4 regions of the Rouxiella chamberiensis genome follow, and region 1 is predicted to be linked to each of the others. Evidence: predicted binding sites of a transcription regulator. Region 1 holds the regulator's gene; each other region holds the start of a gene.
What was found. The regulator PurR, encoded in region 1, represses purine synthesis genes. The targets are predictions, from matches to a motif close to CANGCAAACGTTTGCNTG.
Positions count from the first base shown of each region.

Region 2: the regulator PurR is predicted to act here: its motif matches at 4,312-4,329, upstream of serA (phosphoglycerate dehydrogenase).
Region 3: the regulator PurR is predicted to act here: its motif matches at 4,397-4,414, upstream of cvpA (colicin V production protein).
Region 4: the regulator PurR is predicted to act here: its motif matches at 2,560-2,577, upstream of pyrD (quinone-dependent dihydroorotate dehydrogenase).

Region 1 covers NZ_CP114058.1:2,094,848-2,102,116, forward strand. The annotation lists gene rnt (ribonuclease T) at 27-704, shown strand; gene O1V66_RS09640 (Grx4 family monothiol glutaredoxin) at 778-1,125, opposite strand; partial or broken gene O1V66_RS21765 (C40 family peptidase) at 1,592-2,462, shown strand; gene purR (HTH-type transcriptional repressor PurR) at 2,851-3,876, shown strand; gene punR (DNA-binding transcriptional activator PunR) at 3,943-4,845, opposite strand; gene punC (purine nucleoside transporter PunC) at 5,028-6,224, shown strand; gene cfa (cyclopropane fatty acyl phospholipid synthase) at 6,571-7,269, shown strand, end outside.
Region 2 covers NZ_CP114058.1:4,437,976-4,445,244, reverse strand. The annotation lists gene pepP (Xaa-Pro aminopeptidase) at 1-786, opposite strand, end outside; gene O1V66_RS20835 (YecA/YgfB family protein) at 865-1,437, opposite strand; gene zapA (cell division protein ZapA) at 1,644-1,973, shown strand; RNA gene ssrS (6S RNA) at 2,034-2,216, shown strand; gene O1V66_RS20820 (5-formyltetrahydrofolate cyclo-ligase) at 2,254-2,886, shown strand; gene serA (phosphoglycerate dehydrogenase) at 2,944-4,182, opposite strand; gene rpiA (ribose-5-phosphate isomerase RpiA) at 4,541-5,206, opposite strand; gene O1V66_RS20805 (LysR family transcriptional regulator ArgP) at 5,396-6,298, shown strand; gene O1V66_RS20800 (oxidative stress defense protein) at 6,424-7,158, opposite strand; gene argO (arginine exporter ArgO) at 7,239-7,269, opposite strand, start outside.
Region 3 covers NZ_CP114058.1:406,511-413,779, forward strand. The annotation lists gene truA (tRNA pseudouridine(38-40) synthase TruA) at 1-62, shown strand, start outside; gene O1V66_RS02005 (DedA family protein) at 96-764, shown strand; gene accD (acetyl-CoA carboxylase, carboxyltransferase subunit beta) at 1,049-1,966, shown strand; gene folC (bifunctional tetrahydrofolate synthase/dihydrofolate synthase) at 2,176-3,453, shown strand; gene dedD (cell division protein DedD) at 3,443-4,207, shown strand; gene cvpA (colicin V production protein) at 4,524-5,015, shown strand; gene purF (amidophosphoribosyltransferase) at 5,047-6,564, shown strand; gene O1V66_RS02035 (UbiX family flavin prenyltransferase) at 6,736-7,269, shown strand, end outside.
Region 4 covers NZ_CP114058.1:2,365,581-2,372,849, reverse strand. The annotation lists gene ssuD (FMNH2-dependent alkanesulfonate monooxygenase) at 1-737, opposite strand, end outside; gene O1V66_RS11070 (aliphatic sulfonate ABC transporter substrate-binding protein) at 811-1,779, opposite strand; gene ssuE (NADPH-dependent FMN reductase) at 1,795-2,370, opposite strand; gene pyrD (quinone-dependent dihydroorotate dehydrogenase) at 2,684-3,694, shown strand; gene O1V66_RS11055 (cell division protein ZapC) at 3,948-4,490, shown strand; gene O1V66_RS11050 (YcbX family protein) at 4,554-5,660, opposite strand; gene rlmKL (bifunctional 23S rRNA (guanine(2069)-N(7))-methyltransferase RlmK/23S rRNA (guanine(2445)-N(2))-methyltransferase RlmL) at 5,972-7,269, shown strand, end outside.

The sequences.
Region 1 (7,269 bases):
TGAATTCGTTTAATGAAAAGATACCAATGGCTGACAAAAGTGACGTTAACGCCCTGAAAGGTCGTTTCCGCGGGTTTTATCCTGTGGTAATAGATGTAGAAACCGCCGGGTTTAATGCCCAGACTGATGCCCTGCTCGAGATAGCCGCCGTCACGTTGAAAATGGACGAAGATGGCTGGCTGCAAAACGATGAAACGCTGCATTTCCACGTCGAGCCGTTCGAAGGGTCGATACTGCATCCTGAAGCGCTGGCCTTCAATGGCATCGATCCGACCAATCCGCTGCGCGGTGCCGTGAGCGAATACGATGCGCTGCATGCGATTTTCAAGGCCATTCGCAAGGGCATGAAGGAGCAGGACTGCAACCGCGCGATTATCGTGGCGCACAATGCCAACTTCGACCACAGCTTCCTGATGGCCGCTGCCGAACGCGCGGGCCTCAAGCGCAACCCTTTCCATCCGTTTGCAACCTTTGACACCGCCGCGTTGAGTGGCCTGGTGCTGGGGCAGACCGTGCTGGCAAAAGCCTGCATAGCGGCGGGTATGACATTTGACAGTTCACAGGCACACTCGGCGCTGTATGACACCGAGCAGACGGCGCACCTGTTCTGCGAGCTGGTCAACCGCTGGAAACGTCTGGGCGGCTGGCCATTGCCTCTTCCCGTGGAAGAGCGCGAAGACGCCGACAACCTGCACGAAAAGTAACGCTTTTCGCGAAATCGAGACATAAAAAAAGAGCGGCTTTCAAGGGCCGCTCTTTTTTATGGAAGAAAACCGCTTATTCCGGCTGTTCTTCCTGAGATTTATGCTTCTCTGCCGTTTCTTTGATCAACTGCTGCAGTTCGCCGCGCTGATACATTTCAATGACGATGTCACAGCCGCCGACCAGTTCGCCGTCAACCCACAGCTGCGGGAAGGTTGGCCAGTTGGCGAATTTAGGCATTTCTGCGCGGATATCCGGGTTTTGCAGGATATCGACGTAGGCGAAACGCTCACCGCAGGCCGACAGCGCCTGAACGGCCTGAGCAGAGAAACCGCAGCTTGGCAGTTTCGGAGAGCCTTTCATGTAGAGCAGGATCGGGTTCTCGGAAATCTGCTGTTGAATTTTTTCAATGGTAGTGGTCATTTTCTTGCTTCCTCAAGCCATTATTTGGCTGTCACGGTCATTACTCAATTCAGGGAAAAACCAGATCAACTGTCTGCCATTGTAACGATGGCAGGCCACGGATAAAAACGCCATTTTTTGTAGGGTCTTTAGCGCGTAAGTTAATGCATCACGGTAATGTCGGTGATAGTATCCCTGATTGCCAAAACAGTGCAAAAATAAAGATTCATATAGAATAACATTTTTATTCTGTGACTTTAACCCAAAGGATCCAGAGGGGATCTTTTAGGGAATGTCGATTTAACCCTCTGAATCTCGGTTATTTTTGCAGCATCATAGTTCATATTTTGCCCTAAAAAAAGTTGTTAACTTTTTCTCACAATATGAATTAGAATCGAAGCAATTCGTGCTGTTTTGTCACCCGCTTTTGGGGAATACTGGGACATCTTTTGATGTTTAACTTCGGCCTAATATTGGTAGCGACGCCATGCGTTTAATGTTTACGCTTTTTGTGCTGCTGTTTACCCAGCTTTTTTGAATTTGGCGCATGCTTCGCCAAGCAGTCGCGTTTCCGTGCAGCAGGCGGAAAAACATATTAATCAGGCAAAACCTGATGAACGACGAAAGCGAAAGGTCGTCGCCAAAAGCAGTAAAAAGTCCAAGATTGTTCCGGTAAAGGAGCAGACAAAAGCAAAAGAGCATGGCAAAAGCAAAACCCGGGTGCAGGCGAAAAGCAAAATCATTCGTAAACATCCTGCCAGCACCAAGCTTGTCAGAACCAAAGCCGAAAAGCCGAAGAAAGAGATTACCTCGATTACCCGTTCTGTTGCCTCGACCACCAATGTGCTCTGCGCGACAGACGTGAAAAAGCTTACGGCCGCCACCGAAAGCACAAGGCAAAAGCCGATACCTGCGCCCCACTAACATTGAGTGCCGCACACAAGAAAAAGTATCTGCATGCCAAAGAGACCGCGATGAACAAGTTGATGCACCAGGTTGGCAAACCTTATCGCTGGGGCGGCACCTCGCCCAATACCGGTTTCGATTGCAGTGGTCTGGTGTATTACGCGTATAAAGATTTAATGCGTATTCGCATGCCGCGTACCGCCAACGAGATGTATCACCTGCGCGATGCCGCGCCAATTGCTCGCGGTGAACTCGAGTCGGGCGATCTGGTGTTCTTCCGCATCTCCAATCGCGGCGCGGCAGACCATGTTGGCGTCTACGTAGGTAACGGCAAGTTCATTCAGTCACCGCGTACCGGCGAAGACATAAAAATCAGTTATCTGGGCGACAACTACTGGCAAAACCACTATGTAGGCGCGCGCCGGGTCATGACCCCCAAAACGATTCGTTAAATAATGATTTCTCGCTTGAAACCTGTGAATAGCATTTAACGAATGGTTTAACCTTAGCGTGCCGGGCACGTAGGGTAAAATAGTAGAGGGCGATTTCTTTAATAGGAAATCGCCCTTTTTATTGCCTTTTTTGACCCTGCCAAGGCGTTTCACACTCACCAAGAGCGCGAAAACGCAAATTTGGCTTTCCCTTTATTAAGATATAAGAGAAAATTAGCGGTTACCACGCTGTGTGCCCGGTCTTTGCTGTCCGACGCTTCTTTCAGGCCATCCTGAAACCCCCAACGATTTGACTGCCTAAAATGATTTAAGCAGTTGAATGCACGCAGGCAAACGATTAACAAAAAACTAACGTGCTGAAAAGGGTTAGTTCAGGAGTGATTTTTACATGGCCACGATCAAAGATGTCGCCAAGCGCGCTGGTGTTTCGACTACAACCGTGTCGCACGTCATCAATAAAACCCGTTTCGTCGCCGAAGAAACCAAAGCCGCCGTGCGTGCCGCCATCAAAGAGCTGCACTATTCGCCGAGCGCCGTGGCGCGTAGCCTCAAGGTCAACAACACCAAGACTATCGGACTGCTTGCCACCTCCAGCGAAGCGCCCTACTTTGCCGAAGTGATCGAAGCCGTTGAAAACAGCTGCTTCGCCAAAGGCTATACGCTCATTCTCTGCAACTCGCATAATGATTTCGAAAAGCAGAAAGCCTATCTGGCGATGCTGGCGCAAAAGCGCGTCGACGGTCTGCTGGTCATGTGCGCCGAATATCCTGCCGAATTGCTGGCGATGCTGGAAGAGTACCGTTCCATCCCTATGGTCGTGATGGACTGGGGCGAAGCGCAGAATGATTTTACCGACTCCATCATCGATAACGCCTTTGAAGGCGGATATCTGGCGGGACGTTACCTGATCGAGCGCGGGCATCGCGACATCGGCGCCATTCCGGGTCAGTTAAACCGCAACACCGGCGGCGGCCGTTATCGCGGCTTCTTGAAAGCCATGAACGAAGCCAATATCGCCGTGCGCGACGAATGGGTGGTTCAGGGCGATTTCGAGCCGGAGTCGGGTTATCAGGCGATGCAGAAAATCCTCAACCAGAAACAACGACCTACGGCGATTTTCTGTGGTGGCGATGTCATGGCGATGGGCGCGATTTGCGCCGCCGACGAAATGGGTCTGCGCGTCCCGCAGGACATCTCGGTAATTGGCTATGACAACGTGCGCAACGCCCGCTACTTCTCGCCTGCGCTGACTACCGTGCATCAGCCGAAAGAGCGGTTGGGTGAAATGGCATTCACCATGCTGCTTGACCGCATCATCAGCAAGCGCGAGATTCAGCAGACGATTGAAGTGAAACCGAAACTGGTCGAACGTCGTTCTGTCGCCGACGGTCCGTTCATCGACTATCGTCGTTAACCGCAAGCTTTTCATCTTGCTCTTTCAAGCGCCTGCTTTTGCAGGCGTTTTTATTGATGCTCCGCCCTAACGCAGCCATTCTCTGTTCAACGTTTCGCTATCGCCCAGATAATCCAGCAGCCAGTCCAGCGCCGGGGAGTGATTGCGCTGATCCCAGGTCAGGCAGCACGGGCTTTGCGGAAAACGGGTGGCTAAATCCAGCACGCAGAGCTTGTGTTGCGCAATCCAGCTTTCCACCATGTGCACCGGCAGCATACCCACGCACAGCCCTTCGCAGAGACAATCCAGCGCGCAGGTCCAGTCCGGCACCACCAGGCGTCGCTGGTTGTCGAGTGTCCAGGTATCGCGTTTCGGCAGATTTCTTGACGTGTCTTCGATACACAATGCGGGAAACGGACGAAGCGCGTCATCGTTGAGCGGACCTTGATGTTGCGCCAGCGGATGCGAGACGCTCACCACGCAGTGCCAGGGCAAGGTGCCCATATCGCGAAAGCTGAAGCGGCCGCCAACCGGCACGGCACTGGTCGCGCCAATCGCCACGTCGGCACGACCGTCTGCCAGCGCGTCCCAGACGCCGTTGAACACCTCGCCCTGAATGAGCAACTCGGTATCGGGAAAGGCGCGATAGAAATCCACCACCAGCTGGCGCACGCGCGCAGGTTTGACGATGCGGTCGATGGCAACCCGCAGCTGTCCGCTCCAGCCGTTTGCTACCTGCTGACAATGGCGGCGCGTTGATATCATTTTTTTGATAAGCACCCGCGCTTCATCGACAAATAATCGGCCTGCGGGGGTTAATTCCACATCGCGATGCCGCCTTTCAAACAGCGGCACGGCCAGCCACTCTTCAAGCTGGCGCACCTGATAACTGATGGCCGAAGGAACGCGATTCAGCTCCTGAGCCGCAGCCGTAAAGCTGCCGTTGCGCGCCACCGCATCAACGACTTCGAGTGAATATTCCGACCACATTCCTCTCTCCTCACCACCGCAGACGCCGCTGCGCTCTGCTTTCAAAATATTTGAATCAATGGTGCAAATATTAGCGTTTCACAAGCCTTGCCCCAAGCGGATAAACTGCGCCACTGCTTTCCTCTACCAAAACATGCCCCTACAACAGCTTCGGCTATGTTTTAGCAATATAAGAGAACATCATGAAACCTACGTTTGGCTTTTTACTTTATTTAGCCGGTCTGAGTATGCTCGGATTCCTGGCGACCGACATGTACCTGCCCGCTTTCGGCGCGATGCAAGAAAGTCTCGAGGCCTCGGCCGGTGCCATCAGCTCAAGTCTGAGCGTCTTCCTTGCCGGCTTCGCGGCGGCGCAGCTGATTTGGGGTCCGCTCTCCGACCGTTTTGGCCGCAAACCTATCCTGCTCGCCGGACTCGGCCTGTTCACGGCAGGCTGCCTTGGCATGATCTGGGTACAAAGTACGGCGTTACTGCTGGCGCTGCGCTTCGTGCAGGCGGTCGGCGTCTGTGCGGCGGCGGTAAGCTGGCAGGCGCTGGTAGTCGATCGCTATAGCGCGACCGTCGCCAGACGCACCTTTGCCAGCATCATGCCGTTGGTGGCGCTTTCACCGGCTCTCGCACCGCTGGTTGGCGCGTGGGTGCTGAATCACTTTAACTGGCGGGTTATCTTTGCGTTGCTGCTGATTCTGGGCGCCCTGCTGCTGTTCTTTACCCTGACCCTCAAGGAAAAGGTAAAAAGCGCCGCGCAGTCCAGCTCTCCTCAAAACGGCATTGGCAGTATGCTGGCTTCACCCGTCTATAGCGGCAACGTACTGATTTATGCCGCCAGTTCGGCCGGATTCTTTGCATGGCTGACCGGATCGCCATTTATTTTAGGCGAGATGGGTTATGGGCCTTCTGCCATTGGTCTGAGTTATGTCCCTCAAACTATTGCATTTTTACTGGGTGGATATGGTTGCAGAATGCTTATCGGCAAAATTGACGGCACCCGCCTGCTCCCGTGGCTATTATTGGGCTATGCTTTTAGCGTTATTTCGCTGTTCCTGGTCGCCACGCTGACTTCAGCGCCATTAACAGGATTGCTTACCCCATTCTGTTTCATGGCTTTTGTGAATGGTGCCTGTTATCCGATTGTGGTGGCGAATGCGCTGATGCCTTTCCCGGCAAATACCGGCAAGGCGGCAGCATTACAAAATACCTTGCAGCTTGGGCTCTGTTTTATTGCCAGTATGCTGGTGTCGACGTTTATTGCCCGGCCGCTGTTGGCGACGGTCACGGTAATGTTAACGACGGTAGGATTAACAGTAGTGGGATATTTCATGACGCGGAAAGTGGTTAAACAGAAGTCCAGACATCCAGAAGCAAAGCATGCTAACTGATCGCGGTAATTGCTATATCAAACAGTAACTTGAACAATAGGTGCGCCTGCAAACATTTATTATTGAGAATGCGCGCAGGCGAGCTTATACTCAATTCAACATAATAAAATAACACTTTTACAAAACTTTTAGCACAAGTTACTTTTGGGCGCGGGAAACGCGTCACATTATTAGTACAAGGATGTTTCACCGCGGCGCTACAACGTCAGGTGTCCTTCGTATTTTCCTCTGTTCATAGTCGTATATCAGACAAGAAGATTATTTCGTCTGTTCTCATAAGACCTGCCGATAGCCCATGCTTTTTAAGCAGGTTAATAAGTCAGAAGAGAAAAGTGATGGAGAAGCTATGAGTACATCGTGTGTAGAAGACTTAAGTATTCAAGACAATCAGTGGTACCGAATCGCGAACGAAATGTTATCGATGGCAGGTATTGAAGTTAATGGATCCCGCCCTTTTGACATTACCGTAAAAAATCCCGATTTTTTTAAACGCGTCCTGCAGGAAGGCTCACTGGGTCTGGGTGAAAGTTACATGGACGGCTGGTGGGAATGTGAAAGACTCGACATTTTCTTCCAGCGCGTGGTCGCCGCCGGACTCGAGAGCAAACTTCCGCATCATTTAAAGGACACCCTTCGCATCGCGGCGGCACGTCTGACCAACCTGCAATCCAGAAAACGTGCCTGGATCGTGGGCAAAGAGCATTATGATCTCGGCAACGATCTGTTCAGTAAAATGCTCGACCCCTATATGCAATACTCCTGCGGTTACTGGAAAGACGCCACCACACTCGAGCAGGCGCAGGAAGCCAAACTTAAGATGATTTGCGACAAGCTGCAACTGCAACCCGGCCAGCGCCTGCTGGATATCGGTTGCGGCTGGGGTGGGCTCGCCGAGTATGCCGCGCGACATTACGGCGTCAGCGTCTTTGGCGTTACCATCTCCGCAGAACAGCAGAAGATGGCCCAGCAGCGCTGCGAAGGCCTCGACGTGACCATTCTTTTGCAGGATTATCGCGATCTCGACGATCAGTTCGACCGCATCGTG
Region 2 (7,269 bases), 2.3 Mb from region 1:
GATAAGCACCAGGTCGCCGTTGCGCAGCTCGGATTCATTCTCGGTGTAATGCAGAATGCAGGCGTTGTCGCCGCTGCCCACAATGGTGTTGTAAGACGGCGAGCGCGAGCCGTGACGGCTGAATTCGTAGTGAATTTCGCCTTCAAGATGATATTCATACATGCCGGCGCGACAGGCCTGCATCGCGCGGATGTGACCTTTCGCCGTAATCTCGCCCGCACGGCGCATCACCGCAATTTCATGCGGCGATTTGATTAATCGCATCTCATGCACCCAGGGACGCCAGTCGGTGATGGTCGCAGGCGCGGAGAGATTCTGCCGAAAACCGTTGCGCAGTTTTTCCATCGCGCGATTCACAATGCTGTCGGCGTAATCGTAATACCCCTGGGCGTGATATACCACGTCCAGACCGTTCAGCAGCAGGTGAAGCTGTTCGTTGATATCGTCAAAAGGAAGCGCCCGATCAACGCCAAGGCGCGCAGGTGCGGCATCCTGACCGACACGACGGCCAAACCAGATCTCGGCGGTCAGATCACGCACGCGATTGAACAGCACGCTGTGATTATGGTTATCGTCACTTTTGACCAGCACCAGTGCCGCTTCCGGCTCGTTAAAGCCGGTCAGATACCAGAAATCGCTGCTTTGACGATACGGATATTCGCTGTCGGCGTTGCGCGTTGCTTCGGGAGCGGCAAAGATGATTGCCGCGCTTCCTGGCGCCATTTTGGCAATAAGCGCCTGACGACGCGCCTGAAACTCCTGTTGAGGAAGGGTCACTGTTGTCATCACCTGCTCCTGAAATTGAATGTTATCCACGTTTACCGGACTTTTTTGTTGTTCTTGTATGGATTGTCTTCTTGAAGCTTAGTGCAAAGTACGTTGATTTTCGGGTGCCGTCGGGTGGCTGTGGCCAAATTCGCCAAAGCACAGGATAGCCGCCACGCGCACATACTCGACCACTTCTTCCAGTGATTGCGCCAGCACTTCCTGATCTTCGTCTTCTTCATAGCCAAGCTGCGCAATGCTGCGCAAATCGTCGATGGCTTCACCGACTTCGCCTTTTACCTTGGCAAGCTTCGGCTGCATCATGCCCAGCCCCAGCAGGAAATGGTTGACCCATCCTGCCAGCGCATCGGCGCGTTCGAACACGCTCGCATCGTCGCTTGGCATCAGCATTTTAAATTCGAAGCTGTCGTCTTCGAGCGTATCGGCGGTGATTTTTCGCAGTTGCTGCAGCATCTCGGCCAGTGGGTGGCCAAAAGCCATGCCTTCGTTGGTCAGGTCATGCACCTGGGTTATCCAGCTGCCGTCGCGGTTGCCACCGCAAAGTAAACCACTGATAAGTCCGTGCATTTCGGCTGCGGTTAACGCAACTGACTGCTGCTTCAGGTTTTGATTCAGCGAATCATAGTTTGGATAGGTATTCTCAATAGACATGCGCATTCGCCATCGTTGGCTGGTTAAGTTCGTGTTATGCTACCACCAAGGCAAGTCTCAGTACCAGATTCGCTAGCTACGCAGCCGTACTTAACGACGTTGCAAATCTGGAGTGAGGTATATATAGTTGCGCCCGCTTTCGATGTCCTGCGTCTCGTCGCAGTGTTGCAATCGGAGGTCGGCGAATAATATGGCAGGAAGGTGGCATGTCTGCACAACCGGTAGATATACAAATTTTTGGTCGCTCATTAAGAGTAAATTGTCCGCCAGAACAACAAGAAGCGTTGAACATGGCTGCCGAGGATCTTAATCAGCGGTTGCAAGATCTTAAAGTTCGCACTAGAGTCACAAATACAGAGCAACTGGTATTTATCGCGGCATTGAACGTCTGTCACGAACTTGCTCAAGAACGCTTGAAAACTCGCGATTATGCCTCCAATATGGAACAGCGTATTCGGATGTTGCAACAAACCATCGAGCAGGCTTTGCTCGAACAAGGACGCATCACTGAACGTGAAGGGGCGCCTTTCGAATAAGTCAAGCTGTTGATTTCTATCTCTTTATATGAGATAGTAGATTCACAGTACGAACACAAAATTTCTCTGAGATGTTTGCCAGCGGGCCCGTCCCCTGAGCCGATAATTAGTACCAACAGAATGTGATGATCCGCAATCGGTGCGCATGCTCGGTCCGCCGAGAAGCCTAAAGATTGTGACTGAACGTTCACCTTGAACCATGGGTTCAAGGGTTACAGCCTGCGGCGGCATCTCGGAGATTCCCCTTTTATCTCCCGCTCTCTCTTCTCTGGTTTTCTCTATGTCCTTTACAGCTCAGTCCTTTACGGGTCAACATGCGCTGCTCAGGCAAGCTATTCGTACCGAAGTTCGTCAGCGCAGAAAACAGCTCACCCAGCAGCAGCAACAGGTTTTTGCCCTTGAGGCAACGCAGCGTATAGCCACGCATCCGCGTATTGTGCAGGCTGAAACGCTGTCGGTTTTTCTGTCTTTCGACGGTGAACTCGACACCGCGCCGCTCATCGACAGACTGTGGCAGGACGGCAAAAAACTCTATCTTCCCGTATTGCATCCGTCCGAACCGGGCCATTTGCTATTCCTGCGCTATACCGCCGAGACCCCTTTGGTACGGAATCGTCTGAATATTCTCGAGCCGGTTCTGGAAGAGAGCGAGATTCTGCCGCTTGAACAGCTGGATATCATTCTTACGCCGCTGGTCGCTTTCGACTCGCAGGGGCAACGCCTCGGCATGGGCGGTGGATTTTACGACCGCACGCTGGCGAACTGGCGCGAACGTGGCCCCTACCCAATCGGCATAGCGCACGACTGCCAATGGGTAGAAGCCCTGCCGATAGAAGAGTGGGACGTTCCCCTGCCCGAGATTTTAACGCCGGGCAAGAGCTGGCGTTGGGAACACGAATCTCCCGCATCGTGAAACGTAAAAAGGGCATCTTTCGATGCCCTTTTTTATGCCAGACAGGAGGATTGCAGATTAGTAGAGCAGACGCGCACGAATGGTGCCCGGAATCGCTTTCATCAGTTGCAGCGCGGTATCGACGGTTTCGATATCCGCTTCCACGTCGATGACCACATAACCTACTTCCGGGCTGGTTTGCAGATACTGCGCAGCGATGTTGATGCCCTGCTCCGCGAAAATCTGGTTGATGCTGGTCAGCACGCCCGGACGGTTTTCGTGAATATGCAGCAGACGGCTGGCCTTGTCGCTGTGCGTTGGCAGCGAAGCCTCGGGGAAGTTAACCGCAGACAGCGTAGAACCGTTGTCGGAATACTTCGCCAGTTTACCGGCCACTTCAAAACCGATGCCTTCCTGAGCTTCCATTGTCGAACCGCCAATGTGCGGCGTCAGGATCACGTTGTCGAACTCGCACAGCGGCGAAGTAAACGGATCGCTGTTGGTTGCAGGCTCTTCCGGGAAGACGTCGATGGCAGCCCCTGAAAGGTGTTTGCTGCGCAGCGCGTCGCACAGCGCCGGAATATCGATAACCGTTCCGCGCGAGGCGTTGATAAGCAATGAGCCCGGCTTCATCTGTGCCAGTTGTTCAACACCAATCATGTCTTTGGTATTCGCCGTTTCCGGAACGTGCATGGTAATCACGTCGCTGGTGTTCAGCAGTTCGTTCAGGCTGGAAATCTGCTGCGCGTTGCCGAGAGGCAGCTTGCTTTCGATGTCGTAGAAATAAACCTTCATGCCCAGACCTTCGGCCAGGATCCCGAGCTGGGTGCCGATATGGCCGTAGCCGACGATGCCGAGACGTTTGCCGCGCGCTTCATAGGAGCCGACGGCCAGCTTGTTCCAGATACCGCGGTGCGCCTTGGCGTTGGCCGCAGGAATGCCGCGCATCATCAGCAGCATCTCGCCCAGCACCATTTCGGCAACCGAACGGGTGTTGGAGAACGGCGCGTTGAAGACAGGAATACCGCGTTTGGTCGCGGAATTCAGGTTAACCTGGTTGGTACCGATACAGAAACAACCCACGGCAACGAGTTTTTCCGCCGCAGCGAAGATCTCTTCGGTCAGTTGGGTACGGGATCGGATTCCGACGAAATGGGCATCACGGATGGATTCTTTCAGCGCTTCGCTGTCGAGCGCGCCTTTATGAAACTCGATATTGGTATAACCCGCCGCGTGAAGCGTGTCGATCGCGCTTTGATGGACGCCTTCCACCAGCAGAAACTTAATTTTGTCTTTTCCGAGTGATACTTTTGCCATTTCCCGACCCTACTATTTTATTCATACCGGCAGTAACGCATACCGAAAGTTATTCATGCTGAATGCAGACTTCAGAAGTCACTGCTTGATGCAGTTCACAGTCAACATAACAAAATTTTTGCGTCGGGCAATACAAACGATTGCCTGACTCCTAGCACAAGCCCTGATCCCGCCCTTCATTTTTAGCATGTAACACTTTCAATGCACAACATCATGGAGGTAAACGTTAAAACGGCGTCATTGTGTGACATAACTCACCAAATTCGCCGCTTTGCAGAAAAGATGATTCAGGCTAAAAATTATCATCTTCATAACATTGCATTATGACGCTGGCACAAAGTAGATCGTGAGCTTATCCTCAGCGCGAATTTTTGACGACTTTTACACCGTCTGCAGTGCCGACCAGCGCAATATCTGCCCCGCGATTGGCAAATAACCCGACGGTCACGACACCGGCAATGCCGTTAATCCTGTTTTCGAGCGCGATGGCATCAAGGATGCTGAGATTATGCACGTCGAGAATGACATTGCCGTTATCGGTGACGACATTCTGACGGTATTCCGGTAATCCCCCAAGCTTCACCAGTTCGCGGGCGACGTAGGAACGCGCCATCGGAATCACTTCGACCGGCAGCGGGAATTTGCCCAGCACGTCGACCTGTTTGGTCGCATCGACGATACAGATGAACTTGCGCGAAATGGCGGCGATTATCTTCTCGCGGGTCAATGCCGCGCCGCCGCCCTTGATCATCTGCATGTGGCCGTTGATTTCGTCCGCGCCGTCGACATAAATATCGAGTTCATCGACTTCATTGCTGTCAAACACGTGGATACCGTAGCTTTTCAGTTTGGCGGTGGACGCATCGGAGCTTGATACTGCGCCTTCGATCTGGTGCTTGATTGACGCCAATGCATCGATGAAATGCGCCGCCGTGCTGCCGGTACCAACGCCGACAATCGTGCCTGGCGTCACGTAATCCAGCGCCGCCCAGCCTACCGCTTTTTTTAATTCATCCTGAGTCATGATGGTTTCTCTTTGGATATAGCTCTGTGGATATAGAAAGGAATCGCTAAGTTGTCATTAGTATAAAGCAAGACGCGGGCGGACTCGTAGCCGATAAGGAGAAGATTTTGTGCGCCGCAAATTTTGATGAACTGTGGCATAGTGTCGGAATATGTGTGAATCCCGAACGAGCCAAGGAATAGATTTTCGATGAAACGCCCAGACTATAGAACGCTGCAAGCGCTGGACGCTGTGATCCGTGAACGCGGTTTCGAACGTGCAGCGCAAAAGCTGTGCATTACCCAATCCGCTGTTTCTCAACGTATTAAACAATTGGAAAATTTATTCGGCCAGCCTTTGCTGGTGCGGACCGTTCCGCCACGGCCAACCGAACAGGGCCAGAAACTGCTGGCGCTATTGCATCAGGTCGAACTGCTCGAAGAAGAGTGGCTGGGCAGCGACAACATCAACGACAGTAATGATACGCCACTGCTGCTGTCGCTTGCGGTCAACGCCGACAGTCTGGCGACCTGGCTGTTGCCGGCGCTGAAATCGGTGCTGGTCGACTCCCCTATTCGCCTGAACCTGCAGGTTGAAGATGAAACCCGAACCCAGGAACGTCTGCGTCGCGGTGAAGTGGTGGGCGCGGTCAGTATTCAGCCGCAGCCGCTGCCGAGCTGTCTGGTCGACCAACTGGGCGCGCTGGACTATCTCTTCGTGGCCTCGAAAGGTTTTGCCGAACGCTATTTCCCGAACGGCGTGACCCGCTCTGCGTTACTGAAAGCGCCCGCAGTCGCCTTTGACCATCTCGACGACATGCATCAAGCCTTCCTGCAGCAGTATTTCGACCTGTCGCCGGGCAGCGTGCCGTGCCACATCGTCAACTCGTCCGAAGCCTTTGTGCAGTTGGCGCGTCAAGGCACCACCTGCTGTATGATCCCGCACTTGCAGATTGAAAAAGAGTTGGAAAGCGGAGAGTTGATTGACCTGACGCCGGGTCTGTTACAGCGCCGGATGCTGTACTGGCACCGCTTTGCGCCGGAGAGCCGCATGATGCGCAAAGTGACCGATGCCCTGCTGGCACATGGTCGTCAGGTGCTGCGCCAGGACTAGGCGCGTTATCTTTCGCGTCGCAGAATATTGGCGGCTTGTATGGACCCCCAAAACGTCGTTTAACACGTTGCGGGGATCCACATACCCTCTTTCAGTCAGCCGAAAGTGTTGCAAATCAAAGGGTTTTACTTCGCCACTTCGCCGTTCTTCAGCTCGAACACCACATCAACCTGATCGTCAAAGTGAATGCTCTGCTGCTCGTAGGTTTGCGCGGCGTCACTCTGGCCCGCGGCATCGGCGGTTTTATACATTCTGGCTACCGGCATCGGCTGATAGTTCGCGACGTGGTAACGAATGCTGTAAACCTGACCGAGCTGGCTGTGGAAGCCTTCCGCCAGCGCCTTGGCCTGCTGGGTGGCGTTATCAATCGCTTTCTGACGCGCCTGATTGCGATAGGTATCAGGATTCGCCACGCCCAGCTCAACCGCACGGATTTCATTCAGCCCTGACTTCAGCGCGCCGTCCAGCAGCTCGTTGAGTTTGTCCAGCTGACGCAGCGTAACCTGCACCTGACGCACTGCGCGATAGCCTTTCAGCACGCTGCTGCCATCTTTCAGATAGTCATATTCCGGCTGGGTGCGCAGATTGGCGGCATTGATGTCTTTCTTGTCGATATTGTTTTTTTGCAGAAACGCAAAATACTGCGCGACGCGCTCGTCTGCCTGTTTTTTGGCAGAAGCGGCATCTTTTGCAGAAACATTGACTTCAATAGCCAGCGTAGCGATGTCGGGTACGGCATCGACGCTGGCTGTACCTGAAGTTACCACATGCGGTCCCTCTGGTACTTCAGCAGCCTGAAGTGCAGCGGGTAATGTCCCTAATCCCAACATGGCGGCCATAGCCAATGCTTTCAATTTCACAGTGTTTCCCTCAGTCATCTGGTGAGCTACAACCCTACCATAGTCGTTTGGCAACGAAATTAAGATTAGTGATAATTAGTTCACAAATGCAGGTTTTGCAATGCCAGTTGT
Region 3 (7,269 bases), 1.7 Mb from region 1:
ATTATCCTGAAAAATTTGCTTTGCCGAAGGTCACGATGGGACCGCTCTTTCTTGCCGATTAAGACTGGCTGATTAAGGACATATGAGGTAATACCATGGAATATATCCACTATATCGTCGATTTTATCCTGCATATCGATGTGCATTTAACCGAACTCGTCGCACAGTACGGCGTTTGGATTTATGCCATTTTGTTCGTGATTCTGTTTTGCGAAACCGGTCTGGTGGTGACACCTTTCCTGCCGGGTGATTCCCTGCTGTTTGTTGCGGGCGCACTGGCGGCCTTGCCAACCAACAGTCTGGATGTGCACGTCATGGTATTCCTGATGGTCGTGGCCGCGATTGCGGGTGATGCAGTCAATTACACGATTGGCCGTCTGTTTGGCGCGAAACTGTTTGCCAACCCGAACTCGAAGGTTTTCCGCCGCAGTTATCTGGAACAAACCCACAAGTTTTACGAGAAACATGGCGGTAAAACGATTATTCTGGCGCGCTTTGTGCCGATTGTTCGCACCTTTGCCCCTTTCGTTGCCGGTATGGGGCGCATGTCATATCGCCACTTTGCCGCGTATAACGTCGTTGGTGCCCTTATCTGGGTCCTGCTGCTGACGTATGCCGGTTACCTGTTTGGCAACGTGCCTTTTGTGCAGAACAATTTGAAATTCGTGATCGTCGCCATTATCGTTGTCTCTGTTTTGCCAGCGATTATCGAAGTGATTCGTCATCGTAAAGGCGCAGGCAAGACGGGCGAGCGACCAAACTGACCGGCGGGGAAACCCCGCAGTTAGCGCGAATTATTAAAATTAAAGGCCTTAAACCAAAGGGTAAGACCAGTTTTTTATCTACAGGCTTCACCTCTTATGGTTTAATGAGCGACATTTGTGGTCTGTTCCTGCGAACAACCTTCCCTGTCAGCGGTTTTCCGGCGGCGTTCTGCCCTCGGTTTATCACTGAAAAATCAGGGGCGGTTATTTGAGTTAAAGCAGGGGACTTGTTACAGCATGAACAGCGAACTGGCATTTGCCAGGTTCAAACAGAAAGGTCATCGATGAGCTGGATTGAACGAATTCTTAATAAAAGCAACATCTCGCAAACCCGTAAAGCAAGCATTCCAGAAGGTGTCTGGACCAAATGCGATAGCTGTGGTCAGGTGTTATACCGCGCTGAACTCGAGCGCAATCTGATGGTTTGTCCCAAGTGTGATCACCATATGCGCATGTCCGCGCGCATGCGTCTGTTCACATTCATGGATGAAGGGAGCGAGGTCGAATTGGGTAGCGAACTGGAGCCGAAAGACCTGCTCAAGTTTAAAGACTCCAAAAAATATAAAGATCGTCTGCTGGCAGCTCAGAAAGAGACAGATGAAAAAGACGCCATGGTCGTGATGAAGGGCACCCTTTACGGTATGCCAATCGTCGTGGCCGCCTTCGAATTTGCCTTCATGGGCGGTTCAATGGCGTCGGTTGTAGGCGCACGTTTCGTTCGTGCAGTCGAGCAGGCAATGGAAGACAACTGTCCTCTGGTCTGTTTCTCGGCGAGCGGCGGCGCGCGTATGCAGGAAGCGCTGATGTCTCTGATGCAGATGGCGAAAACCAGTGCTGCACTGGCGAAACTGCAGGAACGCGGTCTGCCGTACATCTCTGTGCTGACCGACCCGACCATGGGTGGCGTTTCCGCCAGTCTGGCAATGCTTGGCGATATCAACGTTGCCGAGCCGAAAGCGCTGATCGGTTTCGCAGGCCCACGCGTTATCGAGCAAACCGTTCGCGAAAAACTGCCAGCCGGTTTCCAGCGCAGTGAGTTCCTTATCGAAAAGGGCGCGATTGACATGATTGTTCGTCGCCCTGAACTGCGTAACAAGCTGGGCAGCGTGCTGGCCAAGCTGACAGGTCGTCCTGAGCCAAAACTGGCTGCCGTGCCTGTGGTCAGTGTTGAAGACGCGTCTGTCGATCAACCGGATGCCTGACAGGCTGCGTTATAGCCTGTGCAGTTAAAACGGGCGGCAAGTCTCTTTGCCGCCCTTGTTGTACCCTCATCCCAGACGGGAAAAGGTCATAGGGCTGTATCCGGCGTCGTGCGCAAGGCACTGACAAAGGGGCATTGCCTGTCGTAACGTCCGGTAATGCACGTCCTTCAGACGCTTTGATTCTGAACAGATTAGGTTAGGCGGGACTTATGCAAAACATACCTACTTCCCAAGCCACGTCGCCTTTGGCCACGTGGCTTTGTTATCTCGAAAATCTCCACTCCCAGGCAATTGAACTCGGTCTCGACAGAGTCAAAGCCGTCGCAACGCGCATGAGCCTGCTGACACCCGCGCCACAGGTGTTTACCGTCGCCGGAACCAATGGCAAGGGCACGACCTGCCGCACACTGGAAGCCGTGCTGATCGCCGCCGGTTACCGCGTGGGCGTTTATTCGTCTCCCCATCTGGTTCGCTATACCGAGCGCGTGCGCATTCAGGGCAGGGAGCTTGGCGAAGCGGAGCACTGCCAATCCTTTGCCTTGCTGGAAGCCGGTCGCGGCGATATTTCGCTGACCTACTTCGAGTACGGCACCTTGTCGGCGTTGCAGCTGTTCAAACAGGCCAATCTGGATGTCGTCATCCTTGAGGTCGGGCTGGGCGGTCGTCTGGACGCCACCAATATTGTCGATGCCAATGTCGCTGTCGTGACCAGCATTGCGCTGGATCATACAGACTGGCTAGGGTCAGATCGCGAGAGCATTGGCCGCGAGAAAGCCGGGGTTTTCCGCGGTCATCGTCCGGCCATTGTCGGTGAGCAGGATATGCCCGAGTCCATTCGCCTCGTCGCCGAAGAAAAAGGCGCGCAACTGCATCAGGTCGGCCACGACTGGCATTATCAGGTGGGGGCAACCGACTGGAGCTGGCACACCCGCAACGGCGACGTCTCCCATGAAGCCCTGCCGCTGCCGAATGTGCCGCTGGCCAATGCCGCCACGGCGTTGGCGGCTCTGAATTATGCATCCCTTGCCGTTTCCGACGAGGCATTGAGAAAAGGTCTGGAGCAAGCTTCTCTGCCGGGACGTTTCCAGACGGTGAGTGAATCGCCAAGGCTAATCCTTGATGTTGCTCATAATCCGCACGCCGCCGGGTATCTGGCCGGTAAACTTTCCGATTTGCCAGGGCAGGGTGGAAAAGTGCGTGCAGTTATCGGCATGTTGTTGGATAAAGACATTGCCGGAACGTTGGCGTGTCTGAAACCTCAAGTTGATGTCTGGTATTGCGCGCCGCTTGAAGGGCCGCGCGGTGCCACGGTTGAAGCCCTGACCGAACATCTTCCCGAGGCGTTTTCATTCCCCGACGTACTGGCAGCATGGAAACAGGCGATGCAGGATGCTGATAGTCAGGATATTGTTATAGTCTGTGGATCATTTCATACCGTAGCGCATGTGATGGCTGCGTTGGATACGGGGAATACCAGTGGCAAGTAAGTTTCAAAATCGTCTGGTTGGCACCGTCATTCTTGTCGCGCTGGGAGTCATTATTCTTCCCGGCCTGCTGGATGGGAAAAAGAAACACTATGAGGATGAGTTCGCCTCGATTCCTCTGGTGCCAAAACCGGGTGACAGCCAGGAGCAGGACAGCGCCGGGCAGGTCACACAGTCTCTGCCCGCCCAGCCTCCGGAAGGGGCAGGCGAGGCCGTAAATGCCGGAGCCGCAGAGGCTGCGCACGCCGCCGCCCAGGCCAACGGTGAAAGCGAGGAAAGTGAAGCGCCGCAAACGGTCACTTCGCCAAAATCCGCCTCTCAGCCGAAGGCGCTGACGCCACCGCCGATGACCGAATCGCGGCCGGTACAGCAGACCAGACCGGCACAGACCAAACCGGTCGAGCCGAAGAAAGTCGAACCTAAAAAGGTCGAGCCTAAAGCGGTTGAGCCAAAAACGGTAGAAACGCCTAAAACCGAGACTAAACCGCAAACGGCAGAAAAACCGCCGGCAGGGCAGTCTTACATCGTTCAGCTGGGCGCGCTTAAAAATGCCGACAAGGTGAACGAGATAGTCGCCAAGCTGCGTCTCTCGGGCTATCGCGCCTATACCGTGCCGTCAACGCCGGTGCAGGGGCAGATTACCCGCGTGTTTGTCGGGCCTGAGGCCAACAGGCAGAATCTCGAGGCGTCATTGCCTTCGCTTAAAAGCGTCAGCGGATTAAGCGGCGTCGTGCGCGCCTACTCGGCAGGCAAGTAATCTGTTACAGAAGAAAGTGGGCTGCATCAAGACTTTTGGTGTGGCTTGCGAGTAGGCTGAGACGTCAATAAAAAGGGGCATGTTGTGCCCTTTTTATTTATCGACAATACAAAAAGTTTCGCTATCTTTATGCGGCGATTGATGTTTTTTCGCCACTAATATTAATTTGGCTGACCGGCAGATTTCCCCTACGCAAACGTTTTCTTTTTCTGTTAGAATTCGCAGCGATTTGGATGCCGGGCGAGTGGTTCCCAGAGTCATTGTCGCTTTTGCGAGAAAGACAAAGGGTCTTATCCTGGATGAGATTGATAAAGTGATGGTCTGGATTGATTACGTCATTATTGCGGTTATCGGGTTTTCTGCGTTAGTCAGCCTGATTCGAGGTTTTGTTCGCGAAGCCTTATCATTGGTAACCTGGGGGTGCGCCTTCTTCGTTGCCAGCCACTATTATCCTTACCTCGCCGTCTATTTCACACGTTTCGAAGACGAAGTTGTTCGAAACGGGATCGCAATTGCCATCTTGTTCATCGCGACGTTGATCGTAGGTGCAATTGTCAACTATGTGATTGGCTCATTGGTCGAACGTACCGGTCTATCCGGCACCGACCGGGTATTAGGCGTCTGTTTTGGCGCGCTGCGTGGGGTGTTGATAGTCTCCGCAGGGCTGTTCTTTCTGGACACTTTTACCAGCTTTTCTCAAAGTGAAGACTGGAAACAATCACAGTTGGTCCCGCAGTTTAGTTATATCATCAGGTGGTTTTTTGACTACCTGCAGAGCACGTCGAGTTTCTTGCCAAAGCATATCTAGCATTTGGCAGCGCTGAAGAGGAAAAGACAACATGTGCGGTATTGTCGGTATCGCCGGTTTCATGCCGGTAAACCAGTCGATTTATGACGCGTTAACGGTGTTACAACACCGTGGGCAGGATGCCGCAGGCATCGTCACCATTGATGGCAACAACAACTTCCGTTTGCGGAAGGCAAATGGCCTGGTGAAGGATGTATTCGAAGCACGGCATATGCAACGTTTGCAGGGCAACATGGGCCTTGGTCACGTTCGTTACCCTACGGCTGGCAGTTCCAGCGCTTCAGAGGCTCAACCTTTTTACGTCAACTCTCCGTTCGGCATTACGCTTGCCCACAACGGTAACCTGACGAATGCACATGAATTGAGAAGTACGCTGTTCGAAGGCGCACGTCGTCACGTCAATACGACGTCCGACTCTGAAATCCTGCTGAACATTCTGGCGAGCGAACTGGATAAATTCCAGCATTACCCGCTGGAAGCAGACAACATTTTTGCAGCCGTGGCGGCGATGAACACCAAGATCCGCGGGGCGTATGCCTGCGTCGCAATGATCATCGGCCACGGTATGCTCGCGTTCCGCGATCCACACGGCATTCGTCCGCTGGTTATCGGCAGGCGCGAAATCGAAGACGGTCGCTGCGAGTACATGGTCGCGTCCGAAAGTGTGGCGCTGGATACGCTGGGCTTCGAGTTCCTGCGTGACGTCGCGCCGGGCGAAGCGGTGTTCATCACCGAAAAGGGCCAGCTGTTTACACGCATGTGTGCCGAGAATCCTCAGTACAATCCATGCCTGTTCGAGTATGTGTACTTTGCGCGTCCTGACTCGTTCATCGACAAGATTTCCGTATACAGCGCCCGTCGCCGTATGGGCCAGAAGCTGGGTGCGAAAATCGCCCGCGAATGGGAAGACTTGGAAATCGATGCGGTTATCCCGATTCCGGAAACCTCCAACGACATCGCGCTCGAGATTGCCCGTATTCTGAACAAGCCCTATCGTCAGGGGTTCGTTAAAAACCGTTACGTCGGCCGTACCTTTATCATGCCGGGCCAGCAGGAGCGCGTTAAGTCGGTTCGCCGCAAGCTCAACGCCAACCGTGCCGAGTTCCGTGATAAAAATGTGCTGCTGATCGACGACTCCATCGTTCGTGGAACCACCTCGCAGCAGATAGTCGAGATGGCCCGCGATGCTGGCGCGAAGAATGTCTACCTGGCCTCGGCTGCGCCGGAAGTGCGCTTCCCGAACGTCTATGGCATTGACATGCCGACCGCCAACGAGCTTATCGCACACGGTCGCGAAGTCAGCGAAATCAATGCGATGATTGGTGCCGATGCGCTTATCTTCCAGGATTTAGGCGACCTTATCGACGCGGTGAAGGAAGAGAACCCTGACATCGAGCAGTTCGAATGCTCGGTGTTCGACGGCATCTATGTCACCAAAGATGTGGATCAGAACTACCTCGAATATCTCGACGCGCTGCGTAACGACGATGCCCAGGCATTGCGCGGTCAGCAGGAAGCCGAGAACCTCGAAATGCATAACGAAGGTTAATCAACCTTTTAGCCGCCTGATGTTACCTGTTTCGCAGGGCGCAGCAGGCGGCTTCTTCGCAATCTCCTCCCGCCTCCTGAACTCACTTGCCAAGCGCTTTTCATTACGGCAAAGTCATTGCACTATTCATACGTTCTAAAGTTTTAGTTCGTCTTTTCAGAGGCTGTATTCATGAAACGACTTATCGTCGGTATTTCCGGTGCCAGTGGCGCCATTTACGGCGTTCGCCTTTTGCAAGTGCTGCGCGAAGTCGCAGACGTTGAAACTCATCTTGTCATGAGCAACGCGGCGCGTCAGACGCTGGCGCTCGAGACCGACTACAACCTGCGTGATGTGCAGGCGCTGGCGGACGTGGTTCACGACTCCCGTGATATCGCCGCCACCATCTCCTCCGGCTCGTTCAAGACCGCCGGTATGGCCATTTTGCCATGTTCAATCAAAACCCTTTCCGGCATCGTCAACAGTTATACCGATGGATTGCTGACGCGCGCGGCCGATGTGGTGCTGAAAGAGAGCCGCCGTCTAGTGTTGTGCGTGCGTGAAACGCCGTTGCATCTGGGCCATCTACGTTTAATGACCCAGGCCGCCGAGCTTGGCGCGATTATCATGCCGCCTGTGCCGGCTTTCTATCATCGTCCGGCATCGGTGGAAGACATCATTGATCAGACCGTTAACCGCGTAATTGACCAGTTTGACATCGACCTG
Region 4 (7,269 bases), 270 kb from region 1:
AAACGGTCCGCTGCCTTCCACGCTTCTTCGGTGGTTTCACGCACAATCACGTGCAGACGAATACCAAAACGCACGCTACGACCATGTTTGGCGGCCTTGGCGCGTACCTGTTCAATCTTCTCTTTAACCTGCGCCAGCGGTTCACCCCACGTTAAATAAAGCTCAACCTGTTCGCCGGCCAGCTCCTGTGCGGCTTCGGAGGAACCGCCAAAATAGAGCGGCGGGCGCGGGGTTTGCACCGGCGGATGCAGCAGGCTGGCGTTTTTCACGCTGATATGTTTGCCCTCGAAGGTCACCGTTTCGCCTTCCAGCACTTTTCGCCAGATGTGGGTAAACTCGGCGGAGGCTTCGTAGCGCTCTTCGTGATTCAAAAACAGGCCTTCGGCGGCCAGCTCATCCGGATCGCCACCGGTCACCAGATTAAACAGCGCACGGCCGTTGGACAGGCGGTCCAGCGTCGCGGCCTGACGGGCGGCAAGCGTCGGCGAGATAATGCCGGGACGCAGCGCCACCAGAAATTTCAGTCGCTGGGTGGCCGGGATCAGAGAGGCCGCCACCAGCCAGGAATCTTCACATGAACGCCCGGTCGGAATAAGCACGCCGCCAAAACCCAGACGGTCCACCGCCTGCGCAATCTGCGTCAGATAACCGTGATCAACGGCCCGCGCACCTTCGTCAGTGCCCAGATAATGACCGTCGCCGTGAGTAGGTAAAAACCAAAATACGTTCAGACTCATGTGATATTCCTTGTTATGTCGTCGCACTGGGCGAGCTGGCAATTCGGGTGAATAAACGGTTATTCAAACGGGTTCAGAGAGCAGGCGCGCGCCAGATGCGGTCCTTGATCTCGACAGGTTTCGGCAGCAGACGATTGGCGTAGAACAGGTCTGCTGTGGCCTGCTGCAATTTTTCGGTACGGGCATCGACCGGCGTAATCGGCTCATCGGGCAGATGCGAGAAGTAAGTGGCTATCACTTTTTCCGGCAGACCGGTCGAGGCCGACAGCGCCTGAATGCTCTGTTGCGGTTCGGATTTGATAAGGCTGTTGGCTTTGGAAAGCACCTGCAACACGGCAGAAATAAACGCCGGATTGGCCTCGGTAAATTTCTTCGGCGCAAGATAGAAGGAGCCGGTCTGGTTGAGCGTGGTGCCGTCAATCAGGACACGGGTTCCGCCGTGGCTGGCGGCTGCGGAATAGTAGGGATCCCAAATCGCCCAGGCATCGACATCATGCTGCTGGAAGGCGGCCAGCGCGTCCGAAGGCGCGAGGTTGACCGGCTTGATGTCGGTAAACTTCAGGTTCGCCTGCTGAAGGGCGCGCAGCAGTAAATTGTTGGAGCTGGAGCCTTTCTGGAACGCCACCGTATGGCCCTTCAAGTCCGCCACGGTTTTAATCGGGCTGTTTTCCGGCACCAGAATGACTTCGGCTTTAGGCTGCGGCGGCTGGTAGCCGACATACAGCAGATCGGCACCGGCGGCCTGGGCAAACAGCGGCGGCAAGTCACCGGTTCCGCCAAAGTCGATGCTGCCGACGTTCAGGGCTTCAAGAATCTGCGGACCCGCAGGGAATTCGACCCAGCTGATTTTGGTGTGCGGAAAACGCTGCTCCAGCAGATGATGATTTTTAGCCAGAATCAGGCCAATGGAGCCTTTCTGAATGGCGACGCGAAATTCGGCGGGATCCTTCTCCTGCGCCTGAACGCTCAGTGCGGAGGACAATCCCAGGGTCAACGCCAGCAGCGGCAGCCATTTTCTGAAACGGGAAACTGGAGTGTTCATGACAGGCATCCTCAATCAGGCGTGGGCGTGTTGACGTTTGGCGCGCGCCAGAGCCAGCGAATGGCGATGGCCGAGCGCGGCGAGGAAGGTTTCCAGCGAATCATCAAGACGCGCCTGCAATCCTTCTTCGAGTTCGGCCGGGAAGTGCTGATACTGGCCGACGAGTTTGTCGTCGGCGAAAACGCCGTACAGCACTTCCTGAGCTTTCAGCGCGTTGAGAACCGGTTTCAGCGCATAATCGATAGCCAGCATATGGCCCGTGGAACCGGCGGTTACGATAGGCAATACCACTTTGTGTTCAAGCGCGCGCTCGGGCAGCAGATCCAGCAGCGTCTTCAATGCACCTGAAAACGAGGCCTTATACACCGGCGTGGCAATCAGCAGTCCATCGGCGGTTTCGAGCTGGGCAATCAGTTCTTTCAACTGCGGGCTGTTAAAGTTGGCAAACAGTAAATCTTCAGCGGCGAAATCTTGCAGGCTATAGGAAACGACTTCCACACCGCGCGCGTTGAGCCACGCGTGGCCGAGGGCGAGAAGGGCGGAAGAACGTGATGGCTGGCGCGGACTGCCTGCGAGTGATATGACTTTCATTGCGATCCCTTATAACTGTAAGTTATATAACTAACAAATTTGTGTAGAATTTGATTTAAACTACCAGTCGAAGCCTTATGTCAGGAAATCTAAATTTTAGGATTTGATAGTTCAAAAGTTGATAAAGCGGGGCAATGCGCCGAAATTTGGCGATTTTCTGTGGAGACGATGTTTTAAAGAGGAAAATAAAAAGTAAACGTTTGCGTCCGAAACGGATTTTTAGCGCTCATCCATTCCAATTGCCGGTCGCTTAGCCGATAATACCGCCCCGACTGGCCACCAGCCATTAGCCACCGGGACTTCAGGAGAATCCATGTATTATCCCTTCGTTAAGAAAGCACTCTTTCAGCTCGATGCAGAACGCGCGCACGAATTAACCTTCCGCCAACTCGGCCGCCTTTCAGGTTCCCCCTTCGAGTTTCTGATTCGCCAATCTGTGCCTTCACGACCTGTAACCTGCATGGGACTGACCTTTAAAAATCCGCTGGGCCTGGCAGCCGGACTGGATAAAAACGGGGAGTGCATCGACGCGTTTGGCGCAATGGGATTTGGGTTCGTCGAAGTCGGTACGGTGACACCGCGCGCGCAGGACGGCAATCCGAAGCCGAGAATGTTCCGTGTAGTCGAAGCCGAGGGCATCATCAACCGGATGGGCTTTAACAATCACGGCGTCGACAACCTCGTCAATAATGTCAAAAAGTCACATTTCGGCGGCGTGCTGGGTATTAATATCGGCAAGAATAAAGATACCTCGGTCGAAAATGGCAAGGACGACTATTTAATTTGCATGGAGAAAGTGTATGCCTATGCGGGCTATATCACCATTAATATCTCCTCGCCAAACACCCCCGGTCTGCGCAGTTTGCAATACGGCGAAGCGCTCGATGATTTACTCGGCTCGATCAAAAATAAACAGCTCGAACTTCAGCAGCGCCATCAGAAATATGTGCCGGTTGCGGTGAAAATTGCGCCCGATCTTTCGCCTGAAGAGTTGATTCAAATAGCCGACAGTCTGGTCAGACATAATATGGATGGCGTGATTGCGACCAATACCACTCTGGACCGCACACTGGTGGCCGGATTGAATCATGGCGACGAAGCAGGCGGGTTGAGCGGGCGTCCTGTGCAGATGCAAAGCACGCAGATTGTCCGCATGCTGGCGGAAGAATTGAAAGGCAAAATGCCGATTATTGGGGTGGGCGGGATTGATTCATTAACGTCAGCGCGGGAAAAAATGGCGGCAGGTGCCTCATTAATACAAATCTATTCCGGCTTTATCTACCGTGGTCCGCAATTAATTAAAGATATTCTGATGCATATCTAGAGTGCATGGCGAACTCTTTTGTAAACAACCCCCTTATGGGGGTTTATTTTTACATTAGGGTCGTTTATATTTTGTTCGGTGAGTGTAAAGTGTACGACGTCACACTTATTTCTTTTACCGATGTCGACAACCTGCGACTTGTCCTATTTTAATTACGTCGATAAAAGTGATAACGTTGCGTGATAAGTTTTGTGCACCCGATTATAATTGGTGCCGTTTATCGAATAAGCGGGCGAAGAAATAGGACACCCAAATGAAAATCAAACCAGATGATAATTGGCGTTGGTACTTCGATGCCGAACACGACCGACTGATGTTGGACCTCGCCAATGGCATGATTTTCCGTTCCCGCTTTCCTGCCAAAATGCTGACCCCTGACGCCTTTTGCGAAAATGGCTTCTGCGTAGATGACGCAGCGCTCTATTTCGATTTCGAAGAACAGTGCAAAAAAACCAGTTTAACGGCTGAACAACGCGCCGAACTGGTGTTGAATGCATTGGTGGCCGAACGTTTTCTCAAGCCGCTGATGCCGAAAAGCTGGCACTTTGCCCAGCAGCATCGGCCTTTCCATCCGGAAAACGGGCAGCTGGCAAGTGTCAGGGTCATGGATTCCGGCGAGCAGGCCACGCTGCTGGTGGTCGAGTCCGGCGACAACGCCAGCCTGTGTCTGCTGGCACAGGAGCGGCTGTGCGTTGCCGGTCGCGGTATGGTGCTCGGCGATGCCATCAAGGTGATGCACGATCGCCTGATGCCGGTTTCCCTGTCACTCGAAGCCATGTACGACCAGGCCATGTAAAGGGTGTTGCCTGGCCGTTGCCCGCGTAGTAATCAATTAGCGGCGCTGGCGTAATGCTTTTCGTTATTCCAGTATCAAATCAGACGCCGGTACACAACTGCAGGTGAGGATTTTACCTTCCTTGCCGATGGCGCTGGCCTTGAGCGCGTTGACTTCTCCCTCTTTCATGGTCAGCTTGCAGCTGCCACAAATTCCCGCGCGGCATGAATACGGAACGCGAAAACCCTGCTGCTCCAACTGCTCCAGTAAAATCTGCTGATTGTTACCCGTGAAGGATTTCCCCTGATAGGTGATGGCGACTTGCTGCTCGCGGCTTTCAGGCAGGTCGACGTTTTCAACCACGATACCGGATGAGTAGGCACGTGCCGATTTGGTCGCCAGAATCTCGACGCTGTCACCGGCGCGAATGATCCCGGTATTGCGGGCAATCATGTTCTGACCAAAGTCCACGTCGCCGTCATCGGCGGTGCGGTAGCCTTGCAGGGTTTTCAGTGGCTCGCCGGAAGGATGCTTTCTGCCGCGTTCGGGGCTGACGGTTGTCAACACGCAGCGGCTACAGGGTTTGACCAGGTCGAAAATCACGTTGCCGACGCGGATCGTCTGCCAGGTATCTTCGGCATAGGCCTGCGCACCGGTTACCACCAGATTGGGCCGGAACTGTTCCAGCCGCACACTCGCAGGGCAGCGCTGCTTCAGGTCAAACATCGAGGCTTCGTTCAGCAGTAAATAAGGAAAGCCGTCGGCGAAAGACAGCGGAATGTCGGGCTGATTCTTGACGCGGCGGGTCATTTCAGGCCCGACCCAGCGCAGTTGCACCTCGCGCTTGAGGAATGCGCTCAACCAGTCGTTGACCGCAGCTGGAGCAATGAGCGCGGTGAACTGATTTCCCCACACTTCGGTGGGCGCAGCCTGTCGGCTGAAATCACCGAATTTCAGCGAAACGCTTTCGCGACCGTCGGGAGAAGTTAAAATGAGTCCGTCAGGTAATAAAGAAGGCGTAAACTGAACTAACTGCGGATACTGTCGCGCAGTGAGGAACATGCCTTGCGGGTCGGTCAGCATGAACAGGCGGTCAAACGCCAGGCCGCTCGGCGTAGCCTGGGCATGCGACACCTGGAGACCGCGCATGGATTTAACGGGATGAACATATAATCTCGACAGAGTAACCAAGGTGTATTGCCTCCAATACCAGCTTTCAGGCCGCAACGCCGTGCATTCGGGTCAGGCTCTTTTTGAATTTGACCAGAGACTTTATGACAAAGTCCCCAACTTAGCTATAATGCGCGACTGATTTGCTCGGCGTCCTTGAAACTGTCACTGCGTTGGCTGCACGCGTCCTCTTTGGTCACTGACTTGTGACGCGCCCGGAACCCGCGTGTCTGCCGCCTTGCCGCAGTCTCGCGACGCAGAGCAAAATTTACTTTTTGGAAAAGTAAGATGTTTTTTAATGCAGGAAATAACTTTTAGGTGATGACGTCAATATGAACTCTTTGTTTGCCAGCACGGCGCGTGGATTGGAAGAACTATTAAAAAGCGAACTTGAAACGCTGGGTGCACAGGGCTGCAAAGTGGTGCAGGGAGGAGTGCATTTCGAAGGCGACGACCGCCTGATGTATAAGAGTCTGCTCTGGAGCCGACTTGCATCTCGCATCCTTCTTCCCCTGAATGAATTCAAGGTTCATAGCGATCTCGACCTGTATCTGGGCGTGATGGCCATCGACTGGCCTTCCATTTTCGGCGTGGATAAAACCTTTGCCGTGCACTTTAGCGGGCTGAATGACGAAATCCGCAACAGCCAGTACGGCGCGCTGAAAGTCAAAGACGCCATCGTCGACAGCTTTACCCGCAAAATGGACGAACGTCCGAACGTGGCCAAGCAGCAGCCCGATATTCGCGTTAACGTATTTCTGCAACGCGATACCGCAAGCGTCGCCCTCGACCTGAGCGGCGAAGGCCTGCATCAGCGCGGCTATCGTGACCTTGCCGGTCAGGCGCCGCTGAAAGAGAATCTGGCGGCCGCCATCGTGATGCGTTCCGGCTGGCAGGCAGGCACGCCGATGGTGGATCCGATGTGTGGTTCCGGCACCTTGCTTATCGAAGCGGCGATGATCGCAGGCGATCGTGCGCCCGGTCTGCACCGTCAGCACTGGGGCTTCACCGCGTGGGAGAAATTCGACGAAGCCCTGTGGCGCGAACTGACCACCGAAGCACAGGTGCGTACCCGTCGTGCCGTGCAGGAAACCTCTTCGCGCTTCTTTGGTTCGGATATCGACCGTCGTGTTATCGAGATGGCGAAATCCAACGCCCGCCGCGCAGGTGTGGCCGAGCTGATTAGCTTTGAAGCCGCCGAAGTCGGCAAGCTGAAAAATCCGCTGCCGGAAGGCCCGGTCGGAACGATTCTCAGCAACCCGCCGTACGGTGAACGTCTTGAAAGCGAACCGGCGCTGATTGCCTTGCACAACCTGCTGGGCCGCATCGCCAAAACCCAGTTCGGTGGCTGGCAGCTTTCTCTGTTCAGCGCCTCGCCGGAACTGCTGAGCTGCCTGCAACTGCGCGCCGAGCGCCAGTTCAAGGCTAAAAACGGTCCGCTGGAGTGTGTGCAGAAGAACTATCAGCTGGCTGAAAATCCACAGGGGGCGAGCGGCGCACAAATTGCCGAAGATTTCGCCAACCGCCTGCGGAAAAATGTCAAGAAACTGGAAAAGTGGGCGAAACAGCAGGGCATTGAATGCTACCGTCTGTATGACGCCGACTTGCCGGAATATAACGTCGCGGTTGA